Regions from separate parts of the Mesorhizobium sp. B2-3-13 genome, predicted to be linked through region 1. Evidence: riboswitches for the same ligand, from Rfam matches in the RefSeq annotation. Region 1 holds a riboswitch; the other holds the start of a gene.
What was found. A riboswitch is a leader RNA that binds a small molecule or an ion and turns the genes downstream of it on or off. The one in region 1 is predicted to bind S-adenosylmethionine.
Positions count from the first base shown of each region.

Region 1 (6,479 bases):
GCGGCATCCACGTCGCCTGCGAGTTCTGCTCGACGCGGTACGACTTCGATCCGGCGGAATTTGCGGCTCAGTGAGCTATCTTTCCTTCTCCCCGTTCACGGGGAGAAGGTGCCGGCAGGCGGATGAGGGGCAGCGCGACCGCCGGTGCTCAGTTCACCGTGCGCCTTGTCCCCGGCAGATCGAGCGAGAAGGCGGGGATTGCGATGTCGAACGTCTCGCCGCGCTTGTTGCGCATCGTGTAGCGTCCGACCATGATCCCGGACGGTGTCGAGAGCGGGCAGCCGGACGTATATTGATAGCTGTCGCCGGGATTGAGCTCCGGCTGGTCGCCGACAACGCCCGGCCCGCGCACTTCCTCGACCCGGCCAGCACCATCGGTGATGTGCCAGTAGCGCGACAACAACTGCACGAACTCGTCCGACTGGTTGTCGATCGTTATCTGATAGCCCCAGACATAGCGGTTCTCCGAGGGATCCGAACGGTCCTCGAGATAGAACGGCCTGACCTGCACTTCGATGTTGCGCGTCACGGCGCGGTACATGAGCGGCTCCAAACAATCCGACGATTTTCGACGCTCCCGGTGAGCAGGTCAACGTGCGCGTCTTGTCGCGCCCGGCCTTGAACCGCAGGTGCCGACAAAGAATGTCATTTAAGTGACACACGACAATGGTGGTGTGCACGAACCGGGCGACTCGGCGCTCTGTCGAACTGTTGAAAACGGCCATGATGCGGGCCGCCTTTCCGGAGTGACCAGATCTCGATGGAACTCACCTTCATAGCCGCCTCGCTTTCGACCGCTCTCATCCTCTCAAACGCCGCCAGCATTTCGCTCGCCGCCTCACGGCTGAAACGGCGCGGCACGATCGCTCCGCCCGCCGGCAAGTCGCAACCGGTATCGATCGTCGTCCCGTCGCGTGGCGTCGAGGCATTCACGCATGAAACGCTGGAACGCGCCTTCGCGCTCGACTGGCCACATTATGAGCTGATCTTCTGCGTCGCCCATGCGGACGACCCGGTGGTCAAACTGATAAACAGGGCGATTGCCCGGTTTTCCAAGGTGCCGGCCCGGCTGCTGATTGGCGATGACCGTGTCAGCGCCAATCCAAAGCTCAACAATTGCGTCAAGGGCTGGGAAGCGGCGCGCCACAACTGGGTCATCCTTGCCGATTCCAACGTCTTGATGCCGAGGGACTATGTCCAGCACATGATGGCGGCATGGCGGCCCGACACCGGTCTTGTCTGCTCGACGCCGATCGGTTCGCGACCCGAGGGTTTCTGGGCCGATGTCGAATGCGCCTTCCTCAACACATTGCAGGCCCGCTGGCAGTATGCCGGCGAGGCGCTCGGCCTCGGCTTTGCCCAGGGCAAGAGCATGCTATGGAACAAGCCGATGCTGAACGCCAATGGCGGCATTCGCGCGCTGGCCGCCGAGATCGCCGAGGACGCCGCCGCCACCAAGCTGGTCAACGGCCTCGGGCTGCGCGTCAATCTCGTAGCGGCGCCCTTCGAGCAGCCGCTCGGCCAGCGCACCGTTGGCGAGATCTGGTCGCGCCAGGCCCGTTGGGCGCGCCTGCGCCGCGTCACCTTTCCGCTGTTCTTCGCGCCGGAACTCCTGACCGGCGCAGCGGTGCCTCTCGCGCTGGCGCTGGTTGCGGCGGCGAGCGCGGGCGTCAGCCTCTGGGCAACCGTGATTGCCATGTTGGCGGCCTTCTACCTTCCGGAATGCGCGCTGGCCTTGTCCAAGGGCTGGCATCTGTCGCCGCGCATGGTCGCGGCGATGATCGCGCGCGACGTGATGCTCCCGTCCATCTGGGCGCGCGGCTGGCTCGGCGGCGCCGTCGACTGGCGCGGCAATGCCATGACCATCCGCACCAAGGCGGCCGAATTGGAGGAGACGCCGTCGCGCGCCTGATCGCCGCGGACGACGCTCCTAAGCAGCTTATCTAGCGGCCTGCAAAGCCTGCGCGATGTCTTCCAGCAGGTCGTCGGCGTCCTCCAGGCCGACAGACAGCCTGAGCGTGCCAGGCCCGATGCCGAGTTCGGCGCGGGCCTCGTCGCTCAAATTCTTGTGCGTCGTCGTCGCGGGATGGGTGATCAGGCTCTTGGCATCGCCGAGATTGTTCGAGATCAGCACGATGTCGAGGGCGTTCTGCAGGGCGAAGGCCGCCGGCTTGCCACCCTTGACGTCGAGGCAAATCAGCGTCGAGCCGCCCGACATCTGCTTCTTGACGATATCAGCCTGCGGGTGGTCGGCGCGGCCGGGATAGATGACGCGAGCGATCTGCGGCTGCTCGGCCAGGAAGTCGGCGATCCTGCCGGCGCTTTCCGTCTGCTGGCGCACGCGCAGCGGCAGCGTCTCGAGGCCCTTCAGCAAGGTCCAGGCATTAAACGGCGACAAGCTGGGGCCGGTGTGGCGGAAATAGTCGTGCAGGTTTTCGTCGATCCACTTCTTGTCCGACAGTATGACACCGCCCAGACAGCGGCCCTGGCCGTCAATGTGCTTGGTGGCCGAGTAGACGACGATGTGCGCGCCAAGCTGCAACGGCTTCTGCTGCAGCGGCGTAGCGAAGACGTTGTCGACGACAAGCCGCGCGCCGATCGAGTTGGCAAGCGAGGCAACGGCCGCGATGTCGACGACTTCCAGCGTCGGATTGGTCGGGCTTTCCAGGAAGAACAGCTTGGTGTTCGGCCTGACCGCCTTTTCCCAATTGGCAATGTCGGTGCCGTCGACCAAAGTCGCCTCGATGCCATAGCGCGGCGCCAGCGTCTCGACCACCCAGCGGCAGGAGCCGAACAGCGCGCGCGCCGCCACTATATGGTCGCCGGCCTTGACGCTGCACAGCAGCGCCGCCGTCACCGCCGCCATGCCCGATGCCGTGGCGCGCGCGTCCTCGGCGCCTTCCAGCGCGCACATGCGCTTTTCGAACATGTCGACGGTCGGGTTGGCGTAACGCGAATAGATGAAGCCAGGCTCTTCGCCCTTGAAGCGGGCTTCCGCCGCCTGGGCGGTCTTGTAGACATAGCCCTGGGTCAGATACATCGCCTCGGAGGTTTCGCCGAAGCCGGAACGCAGGGTTCCGCCATGCACGAGTGCCGTCTGAGGTTTCCAGTTGCGCTTCTTGGTGCTCATCGCTTTGTTCCAGACACAAAAAAACCGGCCGCGAAAGTCGCAACCGGTCCATACGGCCTTGCGGCCCGACGGTCCTTTAGCGACTTGTTTAACGTGGCTGCAAGCCGACCGGCCAAATCACCACGGGATAACGACCCTTTAGACCCGCGCCACGCTTGCGTCAATTGCCGGCTTCATTAAGAGGTTTGTACCAAGGCAGGTTCCGCAAAGTGCCCAGCGGTTTTGCGGCAAGAACCTGCAACAAAGGAGACCAGTCTTGGGGCGGAGCCAGACTTTGCGGCAGACAGGCATTCTTCCCGATCAGGACATTTCGGCGCTGTTCCAGTCCGGCGCGCTGAAGTCGCCGCGTGCGCTTGATGCCGACCAGATCCAGCCGGCTAGTCTTGATCTCAGATTGGGCGAAAAGGCCTGGCGGGTGCGGGCCTCGTTCCTGCCCGGTCCCAACCACAAGGTCTCGGAAAAGCTCGATCGGCTGCAGTTGCACGAGATTAATCTGGCCGAAGGCGCGGTTCTCGAAACCGGCTGCGTCTATATCGTGCCGCTGCTCGAAAGCCTGGCCCTGCCGGCCGACATTTCGGCCTCGGCCAATCCAAAGAGCTCGACCGGTCGCCTCGACATCTTCACCCGCGTCATGACCGACCGTGGCCACGAGTTCGACAAGATCGCCGCCGGCTACAACGGTCCGCTCTATCTCGAAGTCAGCCCGCGCACCTTCCCGATCGTTGCGCGCACCGGTTCGCGCCTGTCTCAAATCCGCTTTCGCACCGGCAACGCGCTGCTTTCAGAAGCCGAACTGCATGAATTGCACAGCGCCGAGATGCTGGTCGCCACCGAGCCGCCAAACATTTCCGGAGGCGGCATCGCGCTGTCGATTGATCTCAACGGCGACAAGGATGGGCTGGTAGGCTATCGCGGCAAGCACCACACTGGCCTCATCGATGTCGACAAGCGTGCCGCCCAGGATGTCCTCGACTTCTGGGAGCCGATCCACAAGAGCGGCGCCGGCGAACTGGTGCTCGATCCCGACGAGTTCTACATCCTCGTCAGCCAGGAGGCGGTGCATGTGCCGCCGCTCTACGCCGCCGAGATGACGCCCTTCGATCCGCTGGTCGGCGAGTTCCGTGTCCACTATGCCGGATTTTTCGATCCGGGGTTCGGCCATTCGGCGGCCGGCGGCACCGGCAGCCGCGCGGTGCTCGAAGTGCGTAGCCACGAAGTGCCGTTCATCCTCGATCATGGCCAGATTGTCGGCCGGCTGGTCTACGAACACATGCTAAAGCGCCCGCAGGCGCTTTACGGGACCGATCTCGGCTCGAACTATCAGGCACAAGGCCTGAAGCTGTCCAAACATTTCCGCCCGCGCTGAACTCCCATTACCACCGGCCGATGCTTGCCCACGGGCAAGATTTTTGAGGTCGAAATGGGGCCTCGCCCGCCCTTCGAGCCCCACCAGGGGAGAAGGCAGAGTTGGCGCCAGTTACAGCGCCTTCACCGCCACCTTCACCGGCTTTTCGATTTCCAGCGGGTTGCGCAGCGGCAGGCCGAAATCCCCGGCCTCGATCTCGAACACGTCGCCGGCTTCGGTCGTGACGCCGTCGGCGAAGGACAGCGTGGCCGTTCCGAACATATGCACATGCACATCGCCCGGCTGGCGGAACGCCGAATATTTGAAATGGTGGTGCTCGAGATTGGCGATGGTGTGCGACATGTTCGCTTCGCCCGACAGGAACGGCTTCTCCCACATTGTCCTGCCGTCGCGCACGATGCGTGACGTGCCGCGGATGTCCGAAGGCAGGTCGCCGATCAGAATTTCGGGCCCGAACGAGGCATTGCGCAGCTTGGAGTGGGCGAGGAACAGATAGTTCACGCGTTCGGTCACATGGTCCGAGAATTCGTTCGACAGCGTGAAGCCGACACGGAATGGCGCGCCGTCATCGCCGATGACATAGATCCCGGCGATCTCTGGTTCTTCGCCGGCATCCTTGGCAAAGGCCGGTGACATGAGCGCGGCACCAGGCGCGACCGCCATGGTACCGTTGCCCTTGTAGAACCATTCCGGCTGCACGCCGACCTGGCCTTTCGCGGGCTTGCCGCCTTCCAGTCCCATGCGGAACATCTTCATGGAATCGGTAAGTTGCTCCTCGCCGTCGGTGCTGAGCTTCTTGTGCATGGAATCGCGCGTCGCGGCCGAACCGAGATGCGTTAATCCCGTGCCGGTCAGATGCAGATGCGCCGGGTCGGGGTGATTGATCGGCGACAGGAGGCGGCCCCTCTTGTAGGCGGCGTCGAGATCGACCGTCTCGCCCAGTCCCTTGCGTTCGATCAGGGCCGTCAGGCCGACGCCGGTGCGGGCGGCCTCCATCGCCAGCGAATAGACGCTGCGCGCGCCGTTGATGATCCGGGTCTTCCCGCCGCTGCGGGCAACGACACGGATCGTCTCGGCGTCGTCGAGAATCTGCGAGATCAGCATGATCAGTCCTCTCTCATTTATCTGTATCCGGCTGCCAATGGGCAAACCCTGACCGGCGCGGCGCGGGAACGCGCCACGGTTGAAACGTTTCGTCCGGATTGCGTTCGCGAACCTGGTCCTTCCCCGGACTTCTTGGTGCCGACGGGCCGCCGGCAGCTTCGCGATCTAGAACCCGTATGCCTCCTAGTCCTCGCCCCAGCCCTTAAGCCTTGTTCTTGTTGTAGACGTCGAAGATGACGGCCCCGAGCAGGACCAGTCCCTTGACCACCTGCTGCCAGTCGACATTGACGCCCATGATCGACATGCCGTTGTTCATCACGCCCATGATGAAGCCGCCGACCACAGCGCCGATGACCTGGCCGACGCCGCCCATCGCCGAGGCGCCGCCGATGAAGACGGCCGCGATGACGTCGAGCTCGCTGCCGAGGCCCGCTGCCGGCACGGCCTGGCCGAGACGCGCCGCGATGATCAGGCCGCCGAGCGCCGACAGCACGCCCATATTGACGAACACCAGGAGCGTCAGGCGCTCGGTGTTGATGCCCGACAGTTGCGCCGCCTTGGCGTTGCCACCCATGGCGTAGATGCGGCGGCCAATGGTCATGCGCTTGGTGACGAAGACGAACAATGAAATCAGCACGCCCATCACCAGCAGCACGATCGGCAGGCCCCGATAGGTCGCGAACTGGAAGACCAGGAACAGCGCCAGCGCGCTGCCTACCAGGATCTTGATGACGAACAGCGTGAAAGGCTCGGCCTCATAACCGTGGCGTTCGCGCTTGCGCCGCGCCCTGAAGCCGAAATAGGCGTAGGCGAGCACCGCGATCACGCCCAGCACGATCGTCGTCATGTGCAGCGTGAGCCCGCTACCCAAAATAGTCT
Region 1 is NZ_VFVQ01000014.1:28,760-35,238, reverse strand. Features, by position in the region: gene FJ941_RS17765 (Hsp33 family molecular chaperone) at 1-74, shown strand, start outside; gene apaG (Co2+/Mg2+ efflux protein ApaG) at 149-541, opposite strand; gene FJ941_RS17755 (ceramide glucosyltransferase) at 761-1,912, shown strand; gene FJ941_RS17750 (O-succinylhomoserine sulfhydrylase) at 1,940-3,130, opposite strand; SAM riboswitch at 3,187-3,264, opposite strand; gene FJ941_RS17745 (2'-deoxycytidine 5'-triphosphate deaminase) at 3,405-4,496, shown strand; gene araD1 (AraD1 family protein) at 4,608-5,600, opposite strand; gene mmsB (multiple monosaccharide ABC transporter permease) at 5,803-6,479, opposite strand, start outside.

Region 2 (6,479 bases), on a different contig from region 1:
CGGGCATGGCCACGAGCGCGGCCTGCGCCGCGCATCGTCTCGGCGCTGAGGTATCGCTATGGGCGAGCGCCGGCGACGATCCGGTCGGCGATCAGCTGATTGCGGGAATAGAGGCCGAGGGCGTCGATTGCGGCCATGTGCGCCGCGTCAGTGGTGCGCGCTCGGCACTGGCCTCGATCCTGGTCGATGCGCATGGCGAGCGGATCATCGTGCCTTTCTACGACACACGCGCTCAGGCTGATCCCGACGCCTTGCCGTTCACCGACGTCACGGCATTCGATGCCATTCTGGCCGACGTGCGCTGGCCGGGTGCCGCTGCCCTGGCCCTGAAGGCGGCGCGCGCCGCTGGCCGGCCGGCTATCCTCGATGCCGATACCGCGCCGCTTGCGGTGCTGGAACAATTATTGCCGCTGGCCTCGCACATCGTCGCCTCCGAACCGGCAGTCCGCATCATATGTGGCCACGCGCTGGATCTGGAGACCGCCTGCACCGACCTTGCCTCCCGCACCGATGCCTTCGTCGCGGTCACCGGCGGTGCGGCGGGAACCTGGTGGCTTGATCGAAGCGCTGGATCAGCCCGCCATGTCAAGGCACCGAGGATCAAGGCGGTCGACACGCTGGCCGCCGGCGATGTCTTTCATGGCGCCTTTGCCGTCGGACTGGCGGAAGCCATGCCGGTCGAACAGGCCTTGCGTCTCGCAAGTGCGGCCGCCGCGCTCAAATGTCTGCGCTTCGGCGGCAGGCTGGGCGCGCCGGATCGGGCGGAGACGCTCGCCATGATGGAAGCGACCTGGCCTGAAACAGCTTAGCTCTTTGCCGGGTGCTCGACCGCCTGGCGGCCGAAATCGGGCGCGTCGATATCCTGGCCGGCTTCGATGATCGAGCGGCGCACGGCGCGGGTACGGGTGAACAGGTCGAACAGCTTGTCGCCGTCCCCCCAGCGGATCGCGCGCTGCAGGAAGGCCAAATCCTCCGAGAACCGCGCCAGCATTTCCAGGATGGCATCCTTGTTGTGCAGGCACACGTCCCGCCACATGGTCGGATCGGAGGCGGCCAGACGCGTGAAATCGCGAAAACCGGAGGCGGAATATTTGATCACTTCCGTCTTGGTCACCGATTCCAGATCGTCGGCGGTGCCGACGATGTTGTAGGCGATGATGTGCGGCAGATGCGAGACGATGGCCAGCGTCATGTCGTGATGCTGCGGGTCCATCGTGTCGATGTTGGCGCCGCAGCGGCGCCAGAATTCCGAGAGCCTTTCCAACGCTTCCGGATCGGTGCCCGGTACCGGCGTGAAGATGCACCAGCGATTGTCGAACAGGTCGGCGAACCCGGCATCCGGGCCGGATTTTTCGGTGCCCGCCAGCGGGTGGCCGGGAATGAAATGGACGCCATCAGGCACATGCGGTTGCATCTGCGCGATGACCGACGCCTTGGTCGAGCCGACATCGGTGAGGACCGCCCCCTTTTTCAGCGCCGGCGCGATTTCCTGCGCCACCGCGCCGGACGAACCGACCGGCACCGAGACGATGATCAGATCGGCATCGTGGACCGCTTCCCTGGCAGCCGTGGTGTAGGAATCGCCGAGGCCCAGTTCTTCGGCTCGCTTGAGCGTTGCCGCGCTGCGGGTCGAGATGGCGACTTGGCGAGCCAAACCCTCACGGCGAATGACGCGGGCGAGCGACGAACCGATCAGGCCAATGCCGACCAGTGCGATTTTTTCAAACATCGGAGATGCCATGGTTTCTAGCTTTTCAGGAATGTCGTGAGCGCGGCGACAACGCCGCGATTGGCCTCTTCAGTGCCGACCGTCATGCGCAGCGCGTTGGGAAAGCCGTAGCCTGAAACGCGCCGCAATATATAGCCGCGCGCGCTCAGATACTCATCAGCAGCCGCCGCCGAATGCTTCTGGTCGTCGGGAAAATGAATGAGCAGGAAATTGCCGACGCTCGGCGTCACCCGCAGTCCGAGCCCGGTCATCTCTTCGCTCAGCCAGGCGAGCCAGGTCTCGTTATGCGCCACGCTGCGCTCGACATGGGCGCGGTCGCGGATCGCGGCGATGCCGGCTTCGATCGCCGTCGCATTGACATTGAAGGGCCCGCGCACGCGGTTGATGGCGTCGACAATGTGCATTGGACCATACATCCAGCCGATGCGCGCGCCGCCGAGGCCGATCTTGGAGAAGGTGCGCGTCATCACCACGTTCTCAGCGCTGCCGACAAGTTCTATGCCGGCTTCATAGTCGTTGCGGCGGACATATTCGGCATAGGCCGCGTCGAGCACCAGAAGCACGTTTTTCGGCAGTCCGGCATGCAGCCGGCGCACCTCCTGGAACGGCACGTAGGTGCCGGTCGGGTTGTTGGGATTGGCCAGGAACACGATTTTCGTGCGCGGCGTCACGGCCGCCAGCATCCCATCGATGTCGGCGCGCTCGTCGGTCTCCTTGACCACCACCGGGGTGGCGCCCGCCGACTGGATATAAATCTTGTAGACCATGAAGGCGTGTTCGGTGAACATGGCCTCGTCGCCGGGCGCGAGATAGGTCTGCGCCAGCAGGCCGAGGATCTCGTCGGAACCATTCGAGCAGATGATGTTCTGCGCGTTGAGGCCATGCACCTCGGCGATCGCCTCGCGCAACCGCCTGGCGGTGCCATCGGGATAGATGTCGAGTTTGCCGGCGACCTCACGCGCGGCCTCGATCGCCTTCGGCGAGGGCCCAAGCGGATTCTCGTTCGACGACAGCTTGTGGACCTTGGCGACACCGGCCGGCGCCGTGCTCTTGCCGGGCACGTAGGCGTCTATGTCCATGATGCCCGCGCGCGGGGTCGGACGTGCCTGATCAGATGTCTGGTTCATTTTTGCAAAATCCGTCGAAAACGCCTCCATCCGGAAGCCGCTGCGGAAATACAAGCCACGGCAGGCAATGTCGAGGGGCGGCAGTGGTGCCGGCCGCCGGCATTGACGGCGAGGCGGGCGGGTTCTAGAAGGACAGGGACAGTTCCGTGGTGATTTGGCCGGTCGGCTTGCAGCCACGTTAAACAATTCGCTAAAGGGCCGTTTGCGTGACGTAACCGGCTTTGCGAAGGCAATGCCGGTTTTTTATTGTCCGCGACCGGCCGGACGAACGCATCGGCGGCGCGGAGATCGGCAGCGATTTCCGCAAAAGCACGGTGCAGCAAGAGAGACGTGATGGCTGTTCTGCGTGCAGGAAAGACCAACAACGAGGCCGACCAACCGTCGAGCCCGGTGTTGCGTTTTGGGCCCGACAAGCCGCTCAAGCTCGACGCCGGCACGCTGCTGTCGCCATTCCAGATCGCCTACCAGACCTATGGCACGCTGAACGACGCCCGTTCCAATGCCATCCTCGTCTGCCATGCGCTGACCGGCGACCAGCATGTCGCCAGCACCAATCCGGTGACCGGCAAGCCAGGCTGGTGGGAAGTGCTGATAGGCCCCGGCAAGATCATCGACACCAGCCGCTTCTTCGTCATCTGCTCCAACGTCATCGGCGGCTGTCTTGGTTCCACCGGGCCGGCCTCGACCAACCCCGCCACGGGAAAGCCATATGGGCTCGACCTTCCGGTCATCACCATCCGTGACATGGTGCGTGCGCAGCAGATGCTGGTCGACCATTTCGGCATCGAGAAGCTGTTCTGCGTGCTGGGCGGTTCGATGGGCGGCATGCAGGTGCTGCAATGGGCGTCGAGCTATCCCGAACGGGTTTTTTCGGCACTGCCGATCGCCACCGGCGCGCGCCATTCGTCACAGAACATCGCTTTCCACGAGGTCGGGCGGCAGGCCGTGATGGCCGATCCGGACTGGCATGGCGGCAAATATTTCGAGCACGGCAAGCGCCCGGAAAAGGGGCTGGCGGTGGCGCGCATGGCCGCCCACATAACCTATCTGTCGGAAGCCGCCCTGCACCGCAAATTCGGCCGTAACCTGCAGGACCGCGAAGCGCTGACCTTCGGCTTCGATGCCGATTTCCAGATCGAGAGCTATCTGCGCCACCAGGGCATGACCTTCGTCGACCGTTTCGACGCCAACTCCTACCTCTACATGACACGGTCGATGGATTATTTCGACCTCGCCGCCGACCATGGCGGCCGGCTGGCGGACGCCTTTGCCGGCACCAAAACCCGCTTCTGCCTGGTGTCCTTCACGTCGGATTGGCTGTTTCCGACCGAAGAGAGCCGCTCCATTGTTCATGCGCTCAACGCCGCCGGCGCCTCGGTATCCTTCGTCGAGATCGAGACCGATCGCGGCCACGACGCCTTCCTGCTCGACGAACCGGAACTGTTTGCCGCCATCAACGGCTTCATCGGCTCGGCCGCGCGCGCCAGGGGGCTCGGCGCATGACCCCGAAGAGTTGCGGACTTTCCGGACCATGGTCGTGCGCCGCTCAGGAGGCGAAACCATGAGCGTCAACGGCAGCCAGCGTGTCGACCTCGAGGTCGTCGCCAACCTCATCCCGCCGCAATCGCGCGTGCTCGACGTCGGCTCCGGCGATGGCTCCCTGCTCGAATTGCTGCAGGAAAGCAAACAGGTCGACGGCCGCGGGCTCGAGTTGTCGCAGCGCGGCGTCAACGAATGCGTGGCGCGCGGCCTCTCGGTCATCCAGGGCGATGCTGACAAGGATCTCGAATTCTATCCCGACAAGGGTTTTGACTTCGTCGTCCTGTCGCAGACCCTGCAGGCCACCCGCAATCCAAAACTGGTGCTCGACGAACTGCTCAGGATCGGCAATCGGGCGATCGTCTCTTTCCCCAATTTCGGCCATTGGCGGGTGCGCCTGTCGCTGTTCGTCAAGGGCCGAATGCCGGTGACCAAGGATCTGCCCTATTCCTGGTACGACACGCCCAACATCCACTTCTGCACCATCCGCGACTTCGTCAATCTGTGCGAAGAGCTTGGTGCGACGGTGGAAAAGGCGACCGCGCTTGACGCAAACGGCCAGAAGATCGGCCTGTCGATGCCATGGTGGTTCTGGAATTTCTTTGGCCAACAGGCTGTGTTCCTGCTGAAGCGGTAGTGGTTGCCATGCATCTCTTTCGCAGACGGCCTCTTCCGGTTGAAATACCACCTGACATCCTGTCTGGCATAAAAGCTGGAATTCTGGTCTGCACGTCACCGCGCAGCGGCAGCAATCATCTCGCTGGATTGATGGCAGCCGCCGGGCTTGGCAACCCTTTGGAGTGGTTCGGCGGCCGCCGTCTTCTTGAATTGCCGAACTATCCTCGCGATCCCCGCGCTCAAGTCTTGCGGGCATTGAGGGATGGGCGATCCCCTTCCGGAATTTACGCAGTCAAACTGTTTGCCAGCCAATTTTCCCAAGTGGCTAGAACCATCGACCTACCAGCCACCCTCCCAGAATTGCGCTATGTCCGTTTGACGCGCCGCGATCTCCTTGGCCAGGCAATCTCCTGGGCGCGCGCCCGTCAGACCGGCCGATTCCGTTCTACCGAGACCGCCAACAATGCGCCACGTTACGACGGCGCGGCGATAGCACAGTCGCTTGATAAACTTGTGCTGGAAAATCTGGTTTGGGACCTCTGGTTTGCAAAAAACGGTGTGCCTTTCCTGTCGTTGACATATGAGGATCTTTTGCAAGACCCACAGACCAGCCTTAAGAAAATCGCTGGTCTCGTTGACGCCAAGCTTGCCCGTGACGTCGGATTTGGCTTTGCGTCCGGCCTCGCAATTCAACGAGACACCGTCAATGTAGAATGGCGGCAGCGTTTCTTGGCGCAATATTCAGACACTTCAAGATTCCCGGTTGACCGCACTCGCGGTTCCCTTTGGTCCCGATTTGGTGGCGGTGGCTGATCGTCAGTATTGTTGGGAAACACCCCCGCGTGATCTTGAAAGGGTTGCCTTTAGGCCGACTTGCAGGGACTATCGCCAGTGCGACGCAGCGATATGGTCCATGCGGAAATGGTTGAACCACACCCAACATATTCCCTCGTGGTGGAGATGGAGAACGCCAAGTCCATCGATTGGGACGAAGTCGGCATTGGCCTGAAGGCCTTGGCACGTGAAATCACCACGGTTCCTTCAGCCGGCTTGCACAGACCCAAGGTTGTTATCTCTCACGGCGGCACGGACGCCGACGCTGGATCGCTTCGTATCGACGTCAGGGCGGTAGCGCCACAGCTGGAACAAGTTGCCGATCTGATCTTTACCGCTTTTCCCGGGGGCCGATACTACGATCTAAAAAACAACGGCATATTGGCAACGGACGGAGATATCATCATTTTCACCGATTCCGATGTAGTGGCCGAACCAGGCTGGCTATCAGGTTTGCTTGAGCCCTTTAACGATCCAGAAGTCATGTGTGTGAATGGATATACTTATCTTTCATACGATGATTTCTTTTCGAGGACGTTTGCACTGATCTGGTTTTTCCCAATGGCTCACGGGGACAAGCGGTTTGCCTCGAAACGAGCGATGAACGCCAACAATGTAGGGTTTCGGCGCGA
Region 2 is NZ_VFVQ01000002.1:357,179-363,657, forward strand. Features, by position in the region: gene FJ941_RS04250 (sugar kinase) at 1-809, shown strand, start outside; gene FJ941_RS04255 (prephenate/arogenate dehydrogenase family protein) at 806-1,741, opposite strand; gene hisC (histidinol-phosphate transaminase) at 1,747-2,856, opposite strand; SAM riboswitch at 2,993-3,070, shown strand; gene FJ941_RS04265 (homoserine O-acetyltransferase) at 3,190-4,359, shown strand; gene metW (methionine biosynthesis protein MetW) at 4,418-5,032, shown strand; gene FJ941_RS04275 (Stf0 family sulfotransferase) at 4,978-5,826, shown strand; gene FJ941_RS04280 (glycosyltransferase) at 5,905-6,479, shown strand, end outside.
Region 2: linked by a shared signal. The riboswitch ahead of FJ941_RS04265 (homoserine O-acetyltransferase) and the one ahead of FJ941_RS17750 (O-succinylhomoserine sulfhydrylase) in region 1 are both predicted to bind S-adenosylmethionine.